Regions from separate parts of the Bacillus sp. VA15 genome, predicted to be linked through region 2. Evidence: predicted binding sites of a transcription regulator. Region 2 holds the regulator's gene; each other region holds the start of a gene.
What was found. Region 2 encodes LexA, which represses DNA repair genes until DNA is damaged. Its sites were predicted from a motif close to CGAACATATGTTCG; they were not measured.

Region 1: the regulator LexA is predicted to act here: its motif matches at 2,169-2,182, upstream of AC0DBE_RS03395 (DNA polymerase IV).
Region 3: the regulator LexA is predicted to act here: its motif matches at 2,399-2,412, upstream of dinB (damage-inducible protein DinB).

What each region holds. Positions count from the first base shown of each region.
Region 1 is NZ_JBVQPQ010000001.1:629,119-635,344, forward strand. It holds gene AC0DBE_RS03375 (hypothetical protein) at 1-38, opposite strand, end outside; gene AC0DBE_RS03380 (MDR family MFS transporter) at 90-1,322, opposite strand; gene AC0DBE_RS03385 (hypothetical protein) at 1,539-1,664, shown strand; gene AC0DBE_RS03390 (YqzH family protein) at 1,853-2,059, opposite strand; gene AC0DBE_RS03395 (DNA polymerase IV) at 2,226-3,464, shown strand; gene AC0DBE_RS03400 (YolD-like family protein) at 3,461-3,799, shown strand; gene AC0DBE_RS03405 (GNAT family N-acetyltransferase) at 3,990-4,460, shown strand; partial or broken gene AC0DBE_RS03410 (antibiotic biosynthesis monooxygenase family protein) at 4,470-4,815, shown strand; gene AC0DBE_RS03415 (GNAT family N-acetyltransferase) at 4,808-5,839, shown strand; gene AC0DBE_RS03420 (iron-sulfur cluster biosynthesis family protein) at 5,836-6,159, shown strand; gene AC0DBE_RS03425 (YqkC family protein) at 6,173-6,226, shown strand, end outside.
Region 2 is NZ_JBVQPQ010000002.1:96,177-102,402, reverse strand. It holds partial or broken gene AC0DBE_RS05725 (YndJ family protein) at 1-68, shown strand, start outside; gene AC0DBE_RS05720 (hypothetical protein) at 161-475, shown strand; gene AC0DBE_RS05715 (poly-gamma-glutamate hydrolase family protein) at 710-1,468, shown strand; gene AC0DBE_RS05710 (YndM family protein) at 1,491-1,943, opposite strand; gene fosM (FosM family fosfomycin resistance protein) at 2,140-2,562, shown strand; gene AC0DBE_RS05700 (hypothetical protein) at 2,639-3,067, shown strand; gene lexA (transcriptional repressor LexA) at 3,462-4,079, opposite strand; gene yneA (cell division suppressor protein YneA) at 4,229-4,546, shown strand; gene AC0DBE_RS05685 (YneB family resolvase-like protein) at 4,565-5,218, shown strand; gene AC0DBE_RS05680 (DUF896 domain-containing protein) at 5,282-5,515, shown strand; gene tkt (transketolase) at 5,684-6,226, shown strand, end outside.
Region 3 is NZ_JBVQPQ010000003.1:26,192-32,417, forward strand. It holds gene AC0DBE_RS09845 (MMPL family transporter) at 1-1,831, opposite strand, end outside; gene AC0DBE_RS09850 (MarR family transcriptional regulator) at 1,828-2,286, opposite strand; gene dinB (damage-inducible protein DinB) at 2,453-2,971, shown strand; gene AC0DBE_RS09860 (amino acid permease) at 3,145-4,521, shown strand; gene vmlR (ABC-F type ribosomal protection protein VmlR) at 4,854-6,226, shown strand, end outside.

The sequences.
Region 1 (6,226 bases), on a different contig from region 2:
AATACGAAAAGCTGAAACATCATATCGCCTATATTCATGTTCATCACCTCATTGTTGCGGGAGAGATTGATTCTCTCCCGTTTTTTTATTTAAAGCGGCTTTTCCAGCCTGGTTTGGTGTTTTGTGATGTCCATTTTCATCTGCCGATAGGCGAACGCTAAAAATGGCAGGCCGAGCAGGGTGATGCCGCTCAGAACAGAAAAAATAAAAATCGGCCGGCCAGCGCCAAATAGGTCTATACATATACCCCCGATCCAGGGGCCGATGACGTTTCCGAGCTGTGAAAAACCGATTGCCCCGAAATAAGTGCCTTTTAATCCTGGTTTTGCAATCTGGTCTACAAACAAATCCATCATAGAGAATAAAAGCACTTCGCCGATTGTAAATGTGACCACAATCATCACAAGTGACGAAACACCGTGTGATATGGTGAAAATGGCCATGCTGATACTAACCATCACATTACCGAGCATCAGGGAGCAAAGCTGCGAAAAACGTTTTGCAAAATGGACGATGGGAAATTGCGTCGCCAACACAACGATTGCGTTTAATGTCAGCATCAACCCATACAGCTTCGTTCCATTGCTGATCAAGGGGTTCTGCGCCATATACTGCGGGAATGTGGAACTGAATTGTGAGTAGCCGAAGGTGCATAGCGTAATGCCGACCAAAGCAATTGTAAAAAGATGATCCTTTTGCGTCACCATAAACGCTTCCCGCACGCTCATATTTCGGGGTTGGTCTGATGCTGACGATGATGGATGTTTTTTAAATTGGATGGCAAGCACGAGTCCGTATAGTCCGTAAATGACTGCAGGCACCAAAAAGGGTGCGGTCGTTTGCGATGAGCCGAAATACAGGCCGAGCACCGGTCCGAAGACAACGCCGATATTAATAGCTGCATAGCGTAAATTAAAAATAAGCAGTCTCGTTTTTTCTTCTGTCATATCAGACAGCAAGGCCTTTGAAGCGGGCTCGAACAGTGATTTGCAAAGTCCGTTTAATGCGTTTACTACAAAAAATACCCAGAGATGAGATGCCGCCGCAAATCCTGCAAATACCAGCATCCAGCCGAAAATGGACACGAGCATCATGTTTTTTCTGCCGAATTTGTCTGAGATATATCCGCCGTAAAAGCTTGCAAGGATGCCGACTGATGAGCTTGCGGCGATGACCAGCCCTGCATAGGAAGCAGATGCGCCTTGGACGGCTGTTAAATAAATCGCTAAAAAAGGAATGCTCATCGATGTTGCCATTCTGCCGAAAATGGTTCCGATGATAATTGTCCAGCTGATGGGGTGGATATCTTTCCATTTCTTCATGAATCGTATTCTCTCCTGTATGTAAGAATCTTTTTCTATCATATATGAAAAAATTTCCTTCTCCAATGGGGGATTCAAAATATTTCGTCATTGACATTTACTGCAAAACATGTCTGATTGTAGGATTGCAATATACCATGTGTGGAGGATACCCGGGGCTGACGGAGTTTACATCGTTGAAATTGAGGTTAAAGCATTCGGAAGGAAAATGACGATATGTCCGGCGCTTATGTCTGTGGTGAAAGCACAATATTAATTGATGCTGGAATGCCGGGCGTTTTAAAGCGATTCGGCAGAACATGGAAGCAAACGGAAGTCCGTTTGAAACATTACAGGCAGTGATTTAACCCATCAGGATGTGGATCAAGTTTCGGAAATGCTCAGTGATGCCAGACATGAGGTCAAAATTTACACTGAAAGCCGACATTAGCCGCAGAACAGCAGAAGGGGCCGTGTCTCTTCTGAATGATGACACGCTTGAGAATAGACAGTTTTGAGGGGCTGTACGTTTCTTTTTTTATGGCCTGCGTTTAAGAGAACAGCCCTTGGTTTGTGACATAGTCATAAATGATATCTTCTATATGCGCATGCAGATCCTCATCGGGTTCTTCATCCCGTCTCTCTTCTAAGGCTGCTTTCAGGCTTTGTTTTTCATATGGGCTTAACGGATCTATGGCAACATTTCTGCCGTATTGACGCAGTGCCTGTCCCATCATTTTTTCGACAAATTTCTCCATCATGACTCTCCTATCTTTGTGCTTCGCTTTTATTCTACTAAATGTTTTTCTTCTCTCAAACCCTTGGATCATATTTTCTGTCAGACAAGAATGATTTACCAGTATAAAACGAACATACTTTCGCATATAATAGAAAAACGAACATAAGTTCTTTTTAGAGGTGTGTATGATGAAAGAAAAAGTGATTTTTCTCGTTGACATGCAATCGTTTTATGCATCTGTAGAGAAAGCGGAAAATCCACATTTGAAAAATAGGCCCGTCATTGTTTCGGGTGACCCTGAAAAAAGGGGCGGAGTCGTATTGGCTGCCTGCCCGCTGGCGAAACAAAAGGGTGTGGCGAATGCTTCACGGCTGTGGGAGGCGCAGGAAAAGTGCCCTGAAGCTGTTGTGCTCCGGCCCCGTATGCAGCGGTATATTGATGTATCACTGCAAATTACGGCCATTTTAGAGGAGTATACAGACCTTGTAGAGCCGTATTCCATCGATGAACAGTTCATGGACATTACAGGCAGCCAGAAGCTGTTTGGGACGCCGGAAGAGATCGCAAACAGCATTCAGGGTAGAATCATGCGGGAGATCGGCATTTATGCGCGGGTCGGAATCGGTCCTAATAAAGCGCTAGCCAAAATCGCGTGCGACAATTTTGCCAAAAAGAATAAGAACGGTATTTTTACCTTAACGAAAGAAAATATGAAAACCGAAATGTGGCCGCTTCCGGTGGGCAGCATGTTTGGCGTTGGGAGCCGCATGAAGCATCATTTAAACCGGATGGGCATCAGCACGATCGGCGGGCTTGCGGCTTTTCCGCTTGATCTTTTAAAAAAGAAATGGGGCATTAACGGCCACGTGCTGTGGATGACGGCGAACGGGATCGACTATTCTCCTGTGTCAACTTCATCTCTGGACGGACAAAAGGCGATTGGCCATGGAATGACTCTCCCGAAAGACTACGAACACTTTGACAAAGAAATCAAAGTCGTGCTGCTGGAACTGAGTGAAGAGGTGTGCAGGCGAAGCCGAAACGCTGGGGTAATGGGGCAGACGGTGTCAGTGAGCTGCCGGGGTGCTGATTTTGATTGGCCAACGGGCTTCAACCGGCAAGTGAAGCTGGCGGAGCCGACGAATTCTACCCAGGATGTATATGAGGCTGTATGCCGGCTGTTTCTTACGTTTTGGGACGGGAAGCCTGTCCGCCGCCTCGGGGTCAATCTGTCTCAGCTCTCATCTGATGACATATGGCAGCTCAATTTATTTCAGGATTATGCAAAGAAAATGAGCCTTGGCTATGTGATGGACGGCATTAAAAACCGGTTCGGCGACACAGCCATCATCAGGGCGGCGTCACTGACAGCGGCAGGCCAGGCATTTGAACGTGCGGCTAAAATAGGAGGGCACTATAAATGAATGACCATTTAAAAAGAGGCAACCTGCTGTGGGAAGGGAGCAGGATGTTTCTGCCGGAACATAAACAAAGCCTGCTTGAGAGAAAGCGCCATAAACAGAAGCTGCAAAAGCCGATCCTTGATCCTGATAAGCTGGAGGAAATGAATCAAACGCTTTGCACCGCGATGGAGTTTGCTCAGAATGTCACTGTCAGCTGCTTTCAGGACGGTGAAATTGTCCGCTGCACCGGGAAAATCTGCCGTTATGAAGAGTTTGAAAAAACAGTATGGATAAAAGGAGACGAGGATCAGCTTTATAAGCTGAAACTTAATCAGGTGCTTGATATTGTGCTGTAACGTTTCTCCCTCCTGCATTGGGGGGAGAAATATGTGTAAAAATACCAAACATTGTTCCCTCGGCAATCTGGAAACGTATGATACAGGAAAGAAGGCATTTACAATTCCAGTCAGGCAAAATATAATTTTTATATTGTGAGAAAAAAAGAGCTGACATTCGTTTTGCCAGACGGAGGGAGATCAAATCGTAATGGATATTCGAACAATCACGTCTTCAGATTATGAAATGGTAACGTCTGTAATGAATGAATGGTGGGGCGGCAGACAGCTGAAAGAAAAATTGCCGAGACTATTTTTTGAGCATTTTCAGGACACAAGCTTTATTACATCTGAAGATAACAGCATGACCGGATTTTTAATCGGGTTTCAATCGCAATCGGATCCTGAAACGGCATACATCCATTTTTCCGGTGTGCATCCGGATTTCAGAAAAATGCAAATTGGAAAACAATTATACGATATCTTTATTGAAACGGTAAAACAAAGAGGCTGCACCCGGGTAAAATGCGTCACTTCACCTGTGAATAAGGTATCAATCGCGTATCACACAAAATTGGGATTTGACATTGAAAAGGGCACCAAAACGGTAAATGGCATCTCAGTGTTTGCAAACTACGATGGCCCGGGCCAAGATAAGGTACTGTTTGTCAAAAACATATGAGGAGGAAATATGATGGATTTTTTATCAAAAACACCTGAGCCACCTTACTATGCAGTCATTTTTTCATCTGTCAAAAGCGAAAATGACATAGGATATGGAGAAACAGCGGAGCGGATGGTATCGCTTGCGGCGGATCAGCCGGGATTTTTAGGCGTCGAAAGTGTTCGTGAAGCGGATGGAAGGGGCATAACTGTTTCCTACTGGGACAGTATCGACGCCATTAACCACTGGAAGCATCACAATGAACATCAAGCGGCAAAAGAAAAAGGAAAAAGCGTTTGGTACGAGTTGTATGCAGTCCGCATCGCAAAAGTCGAGAGGCAGCGGCTGTTTTCAGGAGAAGAGAAATGATTGAATTTCTTGAGCATAAGGGAGACATCACAGCGCGTGAGATTATTGCCGTGCAGCAGCCCGCGTACATAAAAGAAGCGGAGCTTATCGGTTTTGACGGTATTCCTGCCTTACAAGAGAAGCCGAAGGATATTCAAGCATCTCATGAACAGTTTGCGGGATATCGGAAAGACGGCAAACTGATCGGTGTCATTTCATATGAGATAAACATGCATCATCTCACCATTTGCAGGCTTGTGGTGCATCCCGACGGTTTTAGAAAAGGGATTGGACGAGCACTTCTGCACTTTGTCATCGATCAAAACGAAGACGCTGAGAAAATCGAAGTAGTCACAGCTGAGAAAAATACACCGGCCGTATCGCTCTATACACAGGCGGGATTTCAAAAGGCAGAAACCGTCAAAGCCGCGGAGGGTCTATTGCTGTCTGTCTTTCATTTGTATCCGGAACGAAAAGTTGAAGTCGTTCTCTACAATGAAAAATGGACGGAATGTTTCGATGAAGAAAAAGAACGGCTGAAGCTTGTGTTCGGACCGGAGATCATTGCTGTTCATCATATCGGAAGCACATCAATCCCGAACATGGCAGCAAAGCCAATCATTGATATATTAATTGAAGTCAGAAGCATTGAAGCGGTGAGCCAATATGATACACAAATGAAGGCTATCGGCTATACACCGAGAGGAGAAAACGGCATAGCTGGCAGACGTTATTTCCAAAAGGGCGGAAATAAACGCACTCATCATGTCCATATGTACGAAAAGGGAAACCCTGCTATTGAAAGGCACCTGTTATTCAGAGATTATCTCAGAGCTCATCCAGAAATAGCGGAAGAATATGCCGTTCTCAAAAAACAGCTGGCTGCCCAGCATCCGGACTGCATCAATCTATACATACAGGGGAAAGATGATTGGATCAAGACTGCAGAAGAAAATGCAAAGCGATGGAAAGAAGGCAGAAACAATGCGAATGGAAGCGTTGTATGCTACAATTGCGAAAATGATGAAAACGGGGGTCTCACCTTATGAACATACATGTGACAGATGCAGCAAAACAGGCACTGCAGCAGGCGTTTGACGCCAACCCGGGAAAAAAAGCCCAGCTTCGTTACGATGCAGAAGGATGCGGCTGTGCGGTAAGCGGTGTACCGACAATCTGGCTGGCTGAAGAATTAACGGGACAGTGCGAGCAGCTGGAAACGAATGGCATCCCGCTGTATATCCAATCATCGCAAAAAGTGTTTTTTGACGATCAAATGACGATCGATTACAATGAAAAAGCCAAAACACTGGCGCTGAAAAGTCCAGCTGAAATGCTCAGCCCCAGAATGAGCATATTAGTAAAGTAGGGAGACACGAAACGTGGAACAAAAGCTGAAGGCAATGAAGAACACAGCACAAAATAAAACGTGGGTA
Region 2 (6,226 bases):
GTTTGGAATAAAATTTCTAACTGTACATTACATCATTACATATTGTCCGTCCAAATGAAAGAACCTAATACATAGAAGAGGATTCATCGGCCAGCTGTTTAATGATTAGATCTGCTACATTCCAATTCTGCGCCGCATCTAGACGGGAAAGGAAGGATTAATGATGTTTTATATCAGTTGTTTTCTGATTCTTTGGCTGGCTGCGGGATTTACAGTGGGAATGAAACAAGTGTATGTCGATCAGCTGTTTGATAAAGACGTAACCGAAAGACTGGAAAAAGAAGCGGATGATCATGGCCACGCTGACCGGATGATCAAACAGCGTGTCCTTTACATTGCAGCAGTGACATTAAGCGGGTTTATCGCTGTTTATTATGAAGTGAAAACAATCCCGCAAAGGCGAAAAATAAGAAAAATTGAAAAAAACATCATGAAACTGAATAAAGAAAATAAACGAAGAATGAAAAGAAAATAAAAATGCACAGGCCAAAGGGCAGGTGCGTTTTTTTTCTGTTTGATATGCGAATTGGGAAAAAGGTAGTTGGTACCAACTTACTTTTCATAAATTCAGAAATGGGAAGAACAGCGCCCGGGCCAATGGTATATAATATTGTGAATTTAACAAAAATTTAACAAGGAGGACGAGAAATTCGTGCTAAAGCCTCAAAGAAACCGACATCCTGTTGATTTGGACTTAGAGGCGGAGTAGATGAAACCGGCCAAAGTATCCCTGCTCCGCCGTTTGCTCCATTCCTTGAAGCATGTTGATTGTAACATAGCCAAACGTTTTCCATCAACTCTTAAAATTGTAAAATTATTGTTTATTTTTATGGTATTTACTCCGATTTCTTCAATATATGCTGAAGATGTATATCAGAATTTTGAGGAATTAAAAAACAATGAAGATCCTTCTGATTACGGCATTGTTACGAAAGAAACCGGCAGTCCTGTTCTTGTTTTAGCCATTCACGGAGGAGGTATTGAAGGCGGGACAAGTGAAATAGCGAGAGAGCTCAGCAAAGAGTACTCGATGTATTTATTTGAAGGCTTAAAATCGTCAGGAAACTCAGTGCTGCATATTACGAGCACGCATTTTGATGAGCCTCGGGCCCTGAAAATGACGGGAAGTCATGAATATGTCATTTCATTGCACGGATATGCAGAAGAAGATCAGCAGATCGAAGTCGGCGGTACAGATCGTGTAAGAGCGTCAGATTTAGTTGAAAAACTGCAAAATGCCGGTTTTCCTGCTGTATTGCTCGGTATGGACCATCCGCATGCAGGCGTAAGTCCGAATAACATCGCAAATAAATCAAAAACAGGTTTGAGTATCCAGTTAGAAATGAGCACAGGTTTTAGAAGATCTTTGTTCGGCGTTTTTTCTTTAAAAAGCAGATCTGTTACTCAAAATGAGAGGTTTTATGATTTCACAGAAGTGATGTCCCGTTTTATCAATAATAGCTACTGAAAAATAGGAGGCGCTAAGCCTCCTATTCCTCATGCTTCTCATTCGTAACGTCAGGAAACAGTTCGTCTGCGGCTTCTGTTTGATACTGCAGTGTGTTATCCCTGGCTGACAGTTCATTTCGGAAGGTTTCATCCAGCACATTTTTTAGCAAATACCGATGAAAAAAGTATTCAAAAACAGTAAGACAGAGGGCGGAAAGTAGAGCAGCTGCAAACGGTGGGAAATCATTTCTTGTTTGGGTTAAAACAAAGACCCAAAGAATAACGAATGAAAGTCCAAAGTCAGCCAATGAAGCTGTAATATTGTTTGTTCGCGGAAGGACGAGCATGTCACCGGATAGATAGGAAACAAAACCTAGGAAAAGTGCAATAAACATTACACTTAAAAAGGGCGCGTGATAGACTCTGTCCAAAATCACATATAAAAGGGCGAGAGTGAAAGCAACCTTTGAAGCAAGAGCAATGATATGTTTCATTTGACCACCTAAATTGTTATTTTTGAAGAAAACCCTTGGCTGTAAACAAATTATAAAAACATAAGTAATTCAATTCGACAATCATTATTTTAAACAATCCGATTTTGTTTACACTGGTATTTTTTGCTGACTGCATGAAACTTTTTTGGAAAAAAGTCGTACATATGGATGATCAGCTTTCAAGGGGGAATGATTTGTGAAGGTAAAAGGAATCAATCACTTATTATTTTCAGTTTCTCATCTGTATACATCGATTGATTTTTATCAAAAAGTGTTTGATGCCAAACTTTTGGTAAAGGGAAAAACAACAGCATATTTTGATTTAAATGGCATCTGGCTTGCGCTTAATGAAGAACCTGACATTCCGAGAAATGACATTAAGGCGTCTTATACCCATATTGCATTTACTATTGAAGATCAAGAGTTTGAGGAAATGTCAGCAAAATTAAAAACGCTTCATGTCAATATTCTGCCTGGCAGAGAACGAGATGAACGCGATCGAAAATCAATTTATTTTACCGACCCTGACGGCCACAAGTTTGAATTTCATACCGGAACCCTTCAAGACAGGCTTCGTTATTATAAACAGGAAAAAACGCATATGGATTTTTATGATTGAAACGACCTCTTTATATTACACAGAACATATACATAAATCTCATGTAGGGTTAAAATGTGGTAAAGGAGGGGTGTAATTGAAAATAAAAATCTTAGGCTTAACAGCAGTTTTGATGTGTTTTTTTGGCATTGGCAGTACCCATGTGTCAGCTTTAGATTTTGATCACAAAACAGACTTTATTTTAAATGACAGCACAAAATCGTTTGTTCTGGAAAATATCAGTGATGTCCCGGCGATCGACTATATTTTAGGCTATCAGTTTACGATCTTGGGAGCCAATACTTGTTCAGTTGAGATTAAACTTCAGCGAATGGGGCTTACGGGAGAATATACCACACTGAGCACGAAGCAATTCAGCGGCAGCTGGTTTGATTTTAGTGCTCAGGATAAGGTTTCTATCGATCCATTTCACCGATACCGTATATTAGCAGAAGAACACTCAGAAAACTGCACGAGTGTTCGGGTAAAGGGCAGTTATGGTATACAATATTTTCATTTTGATTGAAGCTCACGTTGATCAAGAGAAGTGAGCTGTTTTTTTAGAAAATGTTGAACCAACTACACTATGTACTAAATTTTCATTAAAATTCAATTACTGCCGCGCTCCTTACATAAACATGAAGCCACGTCATTCCACGACCTAAGAAAATGAAACATTTTTAAGGACATAACGTCTAATATTTTAAACGGACAATATTCAGATAAAAGTTTCCTGAAGGAAAGAAAATTTCTTGACTTCAACAATTGTTTGGTGGATAATTATGGTGTAAACATGATGTTCTTTTTCCTCCTATTCAGGCTCGCACCCATAAGTCAGGGCGAGCCTGCTTTTTTGTACAATAAACCCCCTCTCCATAAAGGAAGAGGGGGTTATTTCATGCATTTGATAGATCAATAGGTTAATGGACGGTTCTGAACACGCCAATCACTTTCCCTAGAATGCTGACATTCTGCAAGATGATAGGTTCCATCGTTGGGTTTTCAGGCTGTAAGCGAATGTGAGTATCCTCTTTATAGAAACGTTTTACCGTAGCTTCATCATCTTCTGTCATCGCAACTACAATTTCCCCGTTGTTCGCTGTATTTTGCTGTTTAACGATGACATAATCCTTATCGAGAATACCAGCATCAATCATACTGTCTCCCATAATCTCCAGCATAAACACATGCTCGTCCGGAGGAACCATACGGTCAGGAAGCGGAAAATATTCTTCAATATTTTCTACTGCTGTAATAGGAGATCCCGCCGTGACTTTCCCGATGACCGGTACATTAACGACCTGACTTTGCGGAATGTCTACTTCTTCATCAAGTATTTCTATTGCTCTAGGTTTTGTCGGATCCCGTCTGATCAGCCCTTTTGTTTCCAAACGGGCCAAATGGCCGTGGACAGTTGAGCTGGACGCAAGCCCAACAGCCTCTCCGATTTCTCTCACGGAAGGCGGATATCCTTTTGATTTAACCTCTGCTTTAATAAAACGGAGGATATCAAGTTGCCTTTTTGATAGCTTCGTCATTTTTCGCACCTCAAAACGTCGATTTTAAGAAGATTATAGCATGATTTTCCTTACAGTACAAACATAGGTTCGAAAAAACAATTGACAGAAACGTTTGTTCGTATATACTGAAATTATAAAAAAGCGAACAAACATTCCTGTTGGAGGTTATGATCATGAGTAAAGAATCTATTATTTTTGTCGGTCTATTCTCAGTGATTTTGAGCGCGGTTATCCTTTTGCTGTCATATACAAGCAGCGGTCAGGAACTTAATCAGTATGCTAAAATAGAAGTCCAGCAAGGCGACACACTTTGGTCAATTGCTGATCAGGTAGCAGATACAAAAAAGATAAACAAAAACGATTTTATTGAATGGGTAGCTGATAAAAATCATCTTCAGACGTCTGATATCCAGCCGGGAGATGAGTTGGTGATTCCATTGAAAAAGAAGCATCAGGATGCATATGAATTGGCAACTGTAAGATAGAGAGGAAAGATAGAAAAAATGAAAGCACTCATATATGCCCGCGTAAGCACAAATAAAGAACAGCAGGAAACTTCATTAAAGCGGCAGGTGGAGGAGCTAACGGCCATTGCAGCCGAGAACGGCATGGAAGTCGTCAAAGTGATTTCTGAAAAAGCCAGCGGATATGAAATGGATCGAGACGGTGTATTTGAGCTGCTTGATGAGATCAAGAATTCGGGAATTGATGTTATTTTGGTTCAGGATGAGACTAGGCTCGGTCGGGGAAATGCAAAAATCGCCCTGCTCCATTGTATCTACAGAGAAGATGTGAAAGTCTATACAACGGCTCACAGAGGTGAACTGGAGTTATCGGAGGCTGACTCGATGGTGCTGGAGATCGTCAGCATTGTGGAAGAGTACCAGCGGAAAATTCACAATATGAAAATCAAGCGGGGAATGAAGCGTGCAGTAAAAAACGGTTTTAAACCGCAAAAAAACCTGAAAAACCAACATGAAAACAGCGGAAAGGAAAGAATAGAGGTCCCAATCTCAGAGATCGTCCGCCTAAGAGCGAATAAACTGACGTTCGCAGAAATTGCCGCAACGCTAAGAGGGTTTGGCTATGATGTGTCTAAAGCGACCGTCCACCGGCGGTATCAGGAATACATAGAGAATGACGAGACAGCCGAGTGAATCAGTTGTAAAACTCTTTTTGATCTAGTACTATATAGACAAAATGCAATAAAGGAGTTTAACATGATTTCAAACGCTAAAATTGCCAGAATTAATGAACTTGCTGCTAAAGCCAAAGCTGGCGTTATGACAGAAGAAGAAAAAGCCGAACAGCAAAAGCTTCGTCAAGAGTACTTGAAAGGTTTTCGCTCTTCTATGAAAAACACGTTAAAAAGTGTGAAAATCATAGACCCAGAAGGCAATGATGTAACACCAGAAAAGCTAAAAAAAGAACAACAAAATAACAAACTTCACTAATATAAGAGGAATACGGAAATATCGTATTCCTCTTTTGCATATACTATAAGCAAAACTCTTATGTGACAAAATTCAACAAGTTTCTCTCAAATTTAAGCTGAAACAGTTGAGAAAAAGTCGTCAGACATTTATGATGTAAGGGTACAACACATAAGGAAGGGGATTTTTATGGATACAATTGAAAAGAAATCAGTTGCTACCATTCGCACACTGTCAATAGACGCTATTGAAAAAGCAAATTCTGGTCACCCAGGGATGCCAATGGGGGCCGCTCCAATGGCATACACGCTGTGGACAAAATTTATGAACGTAAGTCCGGCAAACCCTGGCTGGTTTAACCGTGACCGTTTTGTTTTATCTGCTGGACACGGATCAGCACTTTTATACAGCATGCTTCATTTAAGCGGGTTTGATCTTAGCATCGAAGATCTTAAGGGATTCCGCCAGTGGGGCAGCAAAACACCTGGACATCCTGAATTCGGACATACTGCTGGTGTTGATGCGACAACAGGTCCGCTCGGCCAAGGAATTGCCATGGCGGTCGGAATGGCTATCGCTGAACGCCATTTAGCAGAAACTTACAACCGCGATTCATTTAACGTAGTCGATCATTATACATACAGTATTTGCGGTGATGGTGATTTAATGGAGGGCATTTCTTCCGAAGCTGCTTCACTCGCAGGCCATCTTCAGCTTGGCCGTCTGATCGTA
Region 3 (6,226 bases), on a different contig from region 2:
ACATATCACTGGAAGCTGTAATGCCGTCAGAGATTTTCGTCAGGCCATCATTTGCACTCTTCACGCCCCCGGCAAGCTGCTGCAGGCTTTCTGTCAGCGTTCCGGCTTGTGCTTGCTGGCCTGAGAGCTGCTGATTCGCTTGTTCAAGTCCGGTTTGAATCTGTCCAAGCTGTCCGCTGATTGCCGTAAGCTGCTGCACAGTCTGTGCAGTATTGCCGGTTTGGGAAATCTGTTTGCTCACGAGCTGCAGCTGCTGATTGATTTTGCCCAATCCGTCTGCCGCATCGCCCAGTGAACCGCTGGACCTGCTATTTGAGGCTGAGCCGGTTTGCCCCGCCATTTGATTCAACCCGTTTTCTATATCCGTTAAACCGCTTTGGACATCAGCGATTCCTTTTACCGTCTTATCCAGTCCGTCTGAAACCGAGCCTAGCTGTTTATCAATATATAAATCTTTGATTTTTTCACCAGTCGGCTGTGTGATGGTCATGACAGAGTCAACATGTTCGACTTTCTCGATCGCTTTGCTGATATTTCCGAGATAAGGGATTGTATCAGCTGTTGTAAGATCTTTGTCTCCTTTCACGACAACATTGATCGGGAACGCTTTCCCTTCACCGAATCCATCCTTGATGGCCTCGAGAGCTTTTACTGATTTATAATCACTGCTGATTTCCGCAGTCGAATCAAATGAAATCTGGTCATCATAGGTCAAAATGAACGGTAGCGTGATAATCACCGTGATGACAATAAACAGAAACGGACGCACAACAGAATGCCTGCCGAGAAACGCCCATAATTTGTTGTCACTGTGCGACAGCACTTTCTTAGAAGGCCAAAATAATTTTTCACCCAACGTTACCATAAATAATGGAAGCAGTGTATAGAGGATGACCATTAAGATCCCTACACCGACTGCGACTCCTACTGCAGATTGGAAAATCGCAAACTTTGCAAATCCTAAGGCGGAAAATCCGATCAATACCGCAAATCCGCTGATAAATAAGGTTTTTCCCCCTGTACGGTAAGCGATAAGCGCCGCTTCTTTTTTGTCATGCCCGTTTGCTAACTCTTCACGGAATCGGGTAAGAAGCAGAATGCAGTAATCTGTTCCGATCCCGAACAGGATGGCGACTAAGAAGGTTTGCGTAAACGTCGAGATAGGAAAATCAACATTGTACACAAGGATGCCCAGTATGGATTGACTGATCAGATAAGAGAAACCGACAACTACAATCGGGATAAAAGGCGTCACAACAGATCGAAACACGATCAGCAGTAAACCGATGATCAAGCAGACTGTGATCACTTCCGTTTTCTTGAGCCCTTCCTCTGAGCTGTGAGCGAAATCCTGATTGATGAGAGAGGCTCCCGTAATATATGCAGTCAAATCATCAGGAACGATTTTATAAATGTCATCCGCGATTTTTTCCGCTTTTTTATCAGAACCTGTAATCGTGACAGGAATAAGAAGCGTTTTCTTGTCTTTTGAAATCAATTGGTCTTTGACTTCTTTTTCCGCTGTCAGAGGAGATGTTACTTCTTCTACACCGTCGATCTTTTTGACTTTATCGATCATTGTCCGGAGCTGATCCTCTGTTTCTTCCTTCAAAGCGTGGTCTAATGTAAAGACTATACTGATCGAATTATTGTCTTCTCCCGCTTGTTTTAAAATGGCATTTGCTCTTTCTGAAACAGCATCTGCAGGAAGCTGGGCCTGCCCCTTTTGATTGGCCAGCTCCGTTAAGTTCGGAGAAAACAAACTCAAAACGACGGTAAGTACTAATATAACCGCTGCAATTGCCCACTTGAATTTGATGATTGCTCTCATTCTGCAGAATCTCCTCCTTTAAATTTGCTTTTTAGAATGGTGAATATCTCTATGATAGAATTTAAGTGTTTCTCATCTATATCATCGATCAGCTCTTTGAGAGCGTTAAAAATGGCAGAATCTAATTCTTCCAATATGGTTTCACCGCTGGTTGTGATGTTAATAAGCTTAGAGCGCTTATCACTTTTCGCCGGACAGTCATCCCATTCAACCAATCCCTTATCGAGCAGCTTTTTCAGTCTGTTAGAAATCGCGCTTTTATGTACATTTTGATACATGGCTAGGCTGCCAGGAGAGGTTGGGCCCTTGACTTTTAAAATTTTTAACAGGTCTGCCTGTTCCCTTGAGATATGCTTGAAGACATCCTGATTGATTTCATGATGCACAAACTCTGTCCCTTCAAGTAATACTTCCACAAACAGGTTTATTGCCTGACATAGCTTTTGTTCATTCAACATCTTCCCCTCCTCATTATAGTTTACCCCTCTAAACTTTATGATCAATGCCAATTAGTTTATACCCCTAAACTATATCTGTCAACATATTTTATTTACGAACACCTTATCAAGAACGCTTGTTCGTGTATAATAGACATTAGAAACACGAAAGGGGAAATTTAACATGTCAGATTTTTCATTACAATTGTATGAATATAACGTCTGGGCCAATCAGCAAATATTCAACCGATTAAAAGAGCTTCCAAAAGAAGTATATCGCCAAGAAATTCAAAGCGTGTTTCCGTCGATATCCCATGTGTTGTCTCATGTTTATCTTTCTGATCTCGGCTGGATTGAAGTGTTTTCCGGCCAAAGCATGACCGATGCTTTGGCATTAGCTGAACAGCTCAAAGAACAGACAGAGGCAAAAGAAATGGAGGAAATGGAAGCCCTGTTTCTGACGTTATCCGAGCGCTATACATTATTTTTACAGCAAAAAGAACAGCTCAATAAGCCCCTTCAGATTCAAAACCCCTCAGGCGGAATTATGAAAACGACTGTTTCTGAGCTGGTTCCCCACGTTGTCAATCACGGGACTTACCACCGCGGCAATATCACAGCAATGCTGCGGCAGACAGGCTACCCATCCGCTCCGACAGATTATGGGCTCTACCTGTACATGAAAAAAACAGAAATGGCATAAAAGAAAGCGGCTCCTAAGTGAGCCGCTTTTTTTATGATGGAACGTTCAAAAACATTAAAATTTCTTTTCATATTTTCTGTATAGTAAAAAAGATATAAATTTTAGTGTTATAATAATCATTAAAAATATATTGCTGACTCAATAAACAATTTTTCAATGGAGGAACACACAAAGTGACAGACGACATGACGAAAGACAATATAAATCAGCAAAAATTGGAGAGAGGCTTGAAAAACAGGCACATCCAGCTCATCGCCATCGGCGGAGCCATTGGAACGGGCTTATTTCTCGGCTCCGGAAAATCGATTCATTTTGCTGGACCGTCTATTCTATTTGCTTACATGATCACAGGGATCATTTGCTTTTTAATTATGAGATCTCTGGGTGAATTGCTGTTATCGAATTTGAACTATCACTCTTTTGTTGATTTTGTACAAGACTATTTAGGCGATATGGCAGCCTTTATCACCGGCTGGACCTATTGGTTCTGCTGGATTTCGATTGCAATGGCTGATCTGACAGCCGTCGGGCTCTACACTCAATATTGGCTCCCGGGTGTGCCGCAATGGGTGCCCGGCTTAATCGCTCTGATCATATTACTGATAATGAACCTGGCAACCGTCAAGCTTTTTGGAGAATTAGAATTTTGGTTTGCGTTAATTAAAGTCATTGCCATTTTGGCACTGATCGTCATTGGCCTTGTGATGATATTTAAAGGTTTTTCCACAAGCACTGGGGTCTCCAGTTTCACAAATCTCTGGAGCCACGGAGGTATGTTCCCGAATGGCATGCACGGGTTTATCCTATCGTTCCAGATGGTTGTGTTTGCCTTTGTCGGCATTGAGCTGGTCGGACTGACAGCCGGTGAAACAGAAAACCCTGAAAAAGTAATCCCTAAGGCGATCAACAATATCCCTGTCCGGGTGTTGCTTTTCTATATCGGTGCTCTTCTCGTGATTATGAGTATCTATCCTTGGAATGTCATCAATCCCAGCGAGAGCCCATTCGTACAGGTGTTTGTCGCGGTTGGCATCGTCGGGGCAGCAAGCATTATCAACTTTGTTGTACTGACATCCGCTGCTTCAGCATGCAATAGCGCTGTATTCAGTACAAGCCGTATGGTCTATTCCCTTGCGAAAGATCATAATGCGCCTGAATCAATGGCGAAACTGACTCCGCGTAAAGTACCTAGAAATGCGTTGTTCTTTTCAGCTATCGTGATTTTAATCGGTGTTACGTTAAACTACATCATGCCAGAAGGCGTATTCACCCTGATCACAAGCATTTCAACCGTCTGCTTTATCTATATTTGGGGTATTACGGTCATCTGCCATATGAAATACCGTAAAACAAGACCTGAATTAGCAAAAACAAACAAGTTTAAGCTTCCGCTTTATCCGTTTACAAATTACCTGATTCTTGCGTTCCTGGCGTTTATCCTAGTTGTGCTGGCATTGGCTCAGGATACTCGTGTTTCCTTATTTGTCACGCCGGTTTGGTTTATTTTGCTGATTGTGATTTATAAAGTGAGAAAAGCGAAGCATCAATAAGATTCGCAGCTCCTGCCTCAGAAATGAGAGCAGGAGTTTTTTTAATGAAAATAAATGACAAATGACCTTTGCTTTTGAATTTGAAGTTATGCTATAGTGTGTGTAATCAAAACAAGAAGGGATGATGGGTGGACAATGATTAACTAATCTTATTTTTACCGTTTGAAATCAATATTTCAAATCAGAAAAAATAGGATTAGTCTGCCCATTTTCTATATATACGACATTGCTATTTATGAATAATAGCTTATTTGATCATGCAACGGCGCGGCTAATCCTTCCAACACATTTGGGAGGATTTTTTTATTCTCCCTTTAAAGCGAGGGATATGAATGAAAGAGATCGTAACATTAACAAATGTAAGCTATGAAGTGAAGGATATGACTGTTTTTAAAAACGTAAATGCCAGTATTCAGCAGGGAGATATCATTGGGATTATCGGCAAAAATGGCGCTGGGAAATCTACGCTGCTGCACCTCATACACAATGACTTATCTCCTGCACAGGGACAAATCCTTCGGCAGGGTTTAAAAATGACGTTGGTTGAACAGGAAACCGCGTCGTATTGCTTTGCGGATCAGACGCCTGCCGAAAAGAAATTACTGGAGAAATGGCGTGTGCCCGTCCGGGATTTCCAACAGTTAAGCGGCGGTGAAAAACTGAAAGCACGGCTGGCGAAAGGACTATCAGAGGATGCAGATCTTTTACTATTAGATGAACCGACAAACCACCTTGATAAAGAAAGCTTGCAATTTCTCATTCAACAGCTGAAAAGTTATAGAGGCACTGTGATTCTTGTTTCCCATGATCGTTATTTTTTAGACGAAGCTGCAACAAAAATATGGTCGCTTGAAGCTCAAACCCTGATTGAATTCAAAGGAAATTACTCTGGGTATATGAAGTACCGAGAAAAGAAAAGACTCGCCCAGCAGCGTGAATATGAAAAGCAGCAAAAAATGGTTGAACGGATTGAAGCACAAATGAATGAGCTTGCTTCATGGTCGGAAAAAGCCCACGCCCAATCGACGAAAAAGGAAGGGTTTAAAGAATATCACCGTGTGAAAGCGAAGCGTACGGATGCCCAGGTTAAATCTAAGCGGAAGCGGCTTGAACAAGAACTGGAAAAAGTAAAGGCGGAACCCGTTGAGCCGGAATATACTGTCCGCTTTTCAATTGATACAACCAAAAAAACAGGAAAACGTTTTTTAGAAGTTCAGCATGTAACGAAGGCTTTTGGCGAAAGAACCCTGTTTAAAAACGCACATTTTACAATTCAGCACGGCGAAAAGGTTGCGATCATAGGCCCCAATGGCAGCGGAAAAACAACATTACTGAAAATCATTCTGGGACAGGAAACCGCTGAGGGAAGTGTGTGGGTGTCACCGTCCGCAAATATCGGCTATTTAACGCAGGAGGTGTTTGATTTACCTTTAGAACAAACACCGGAAGAGTTATTTGAGAATGAAACATACAAAGTAAGAGGGCACGTTCAAAATCTGATGAGGCACTTAGGTTTTACTGCTTCCCAATGGACTGAGCCAATCAAGCATATGAGTATGGGTGAACGTGTAAAGGTCAAGCTGATGGCATATATTCTGGAGGAGAAAGACGTGCTGATTTTAGATGAGCCGACAAACCATCTCGACCTGCCGTCACGCGAACAACTGGAAGAAACACTGTCACACTATAGCGGCACATTGCTGGC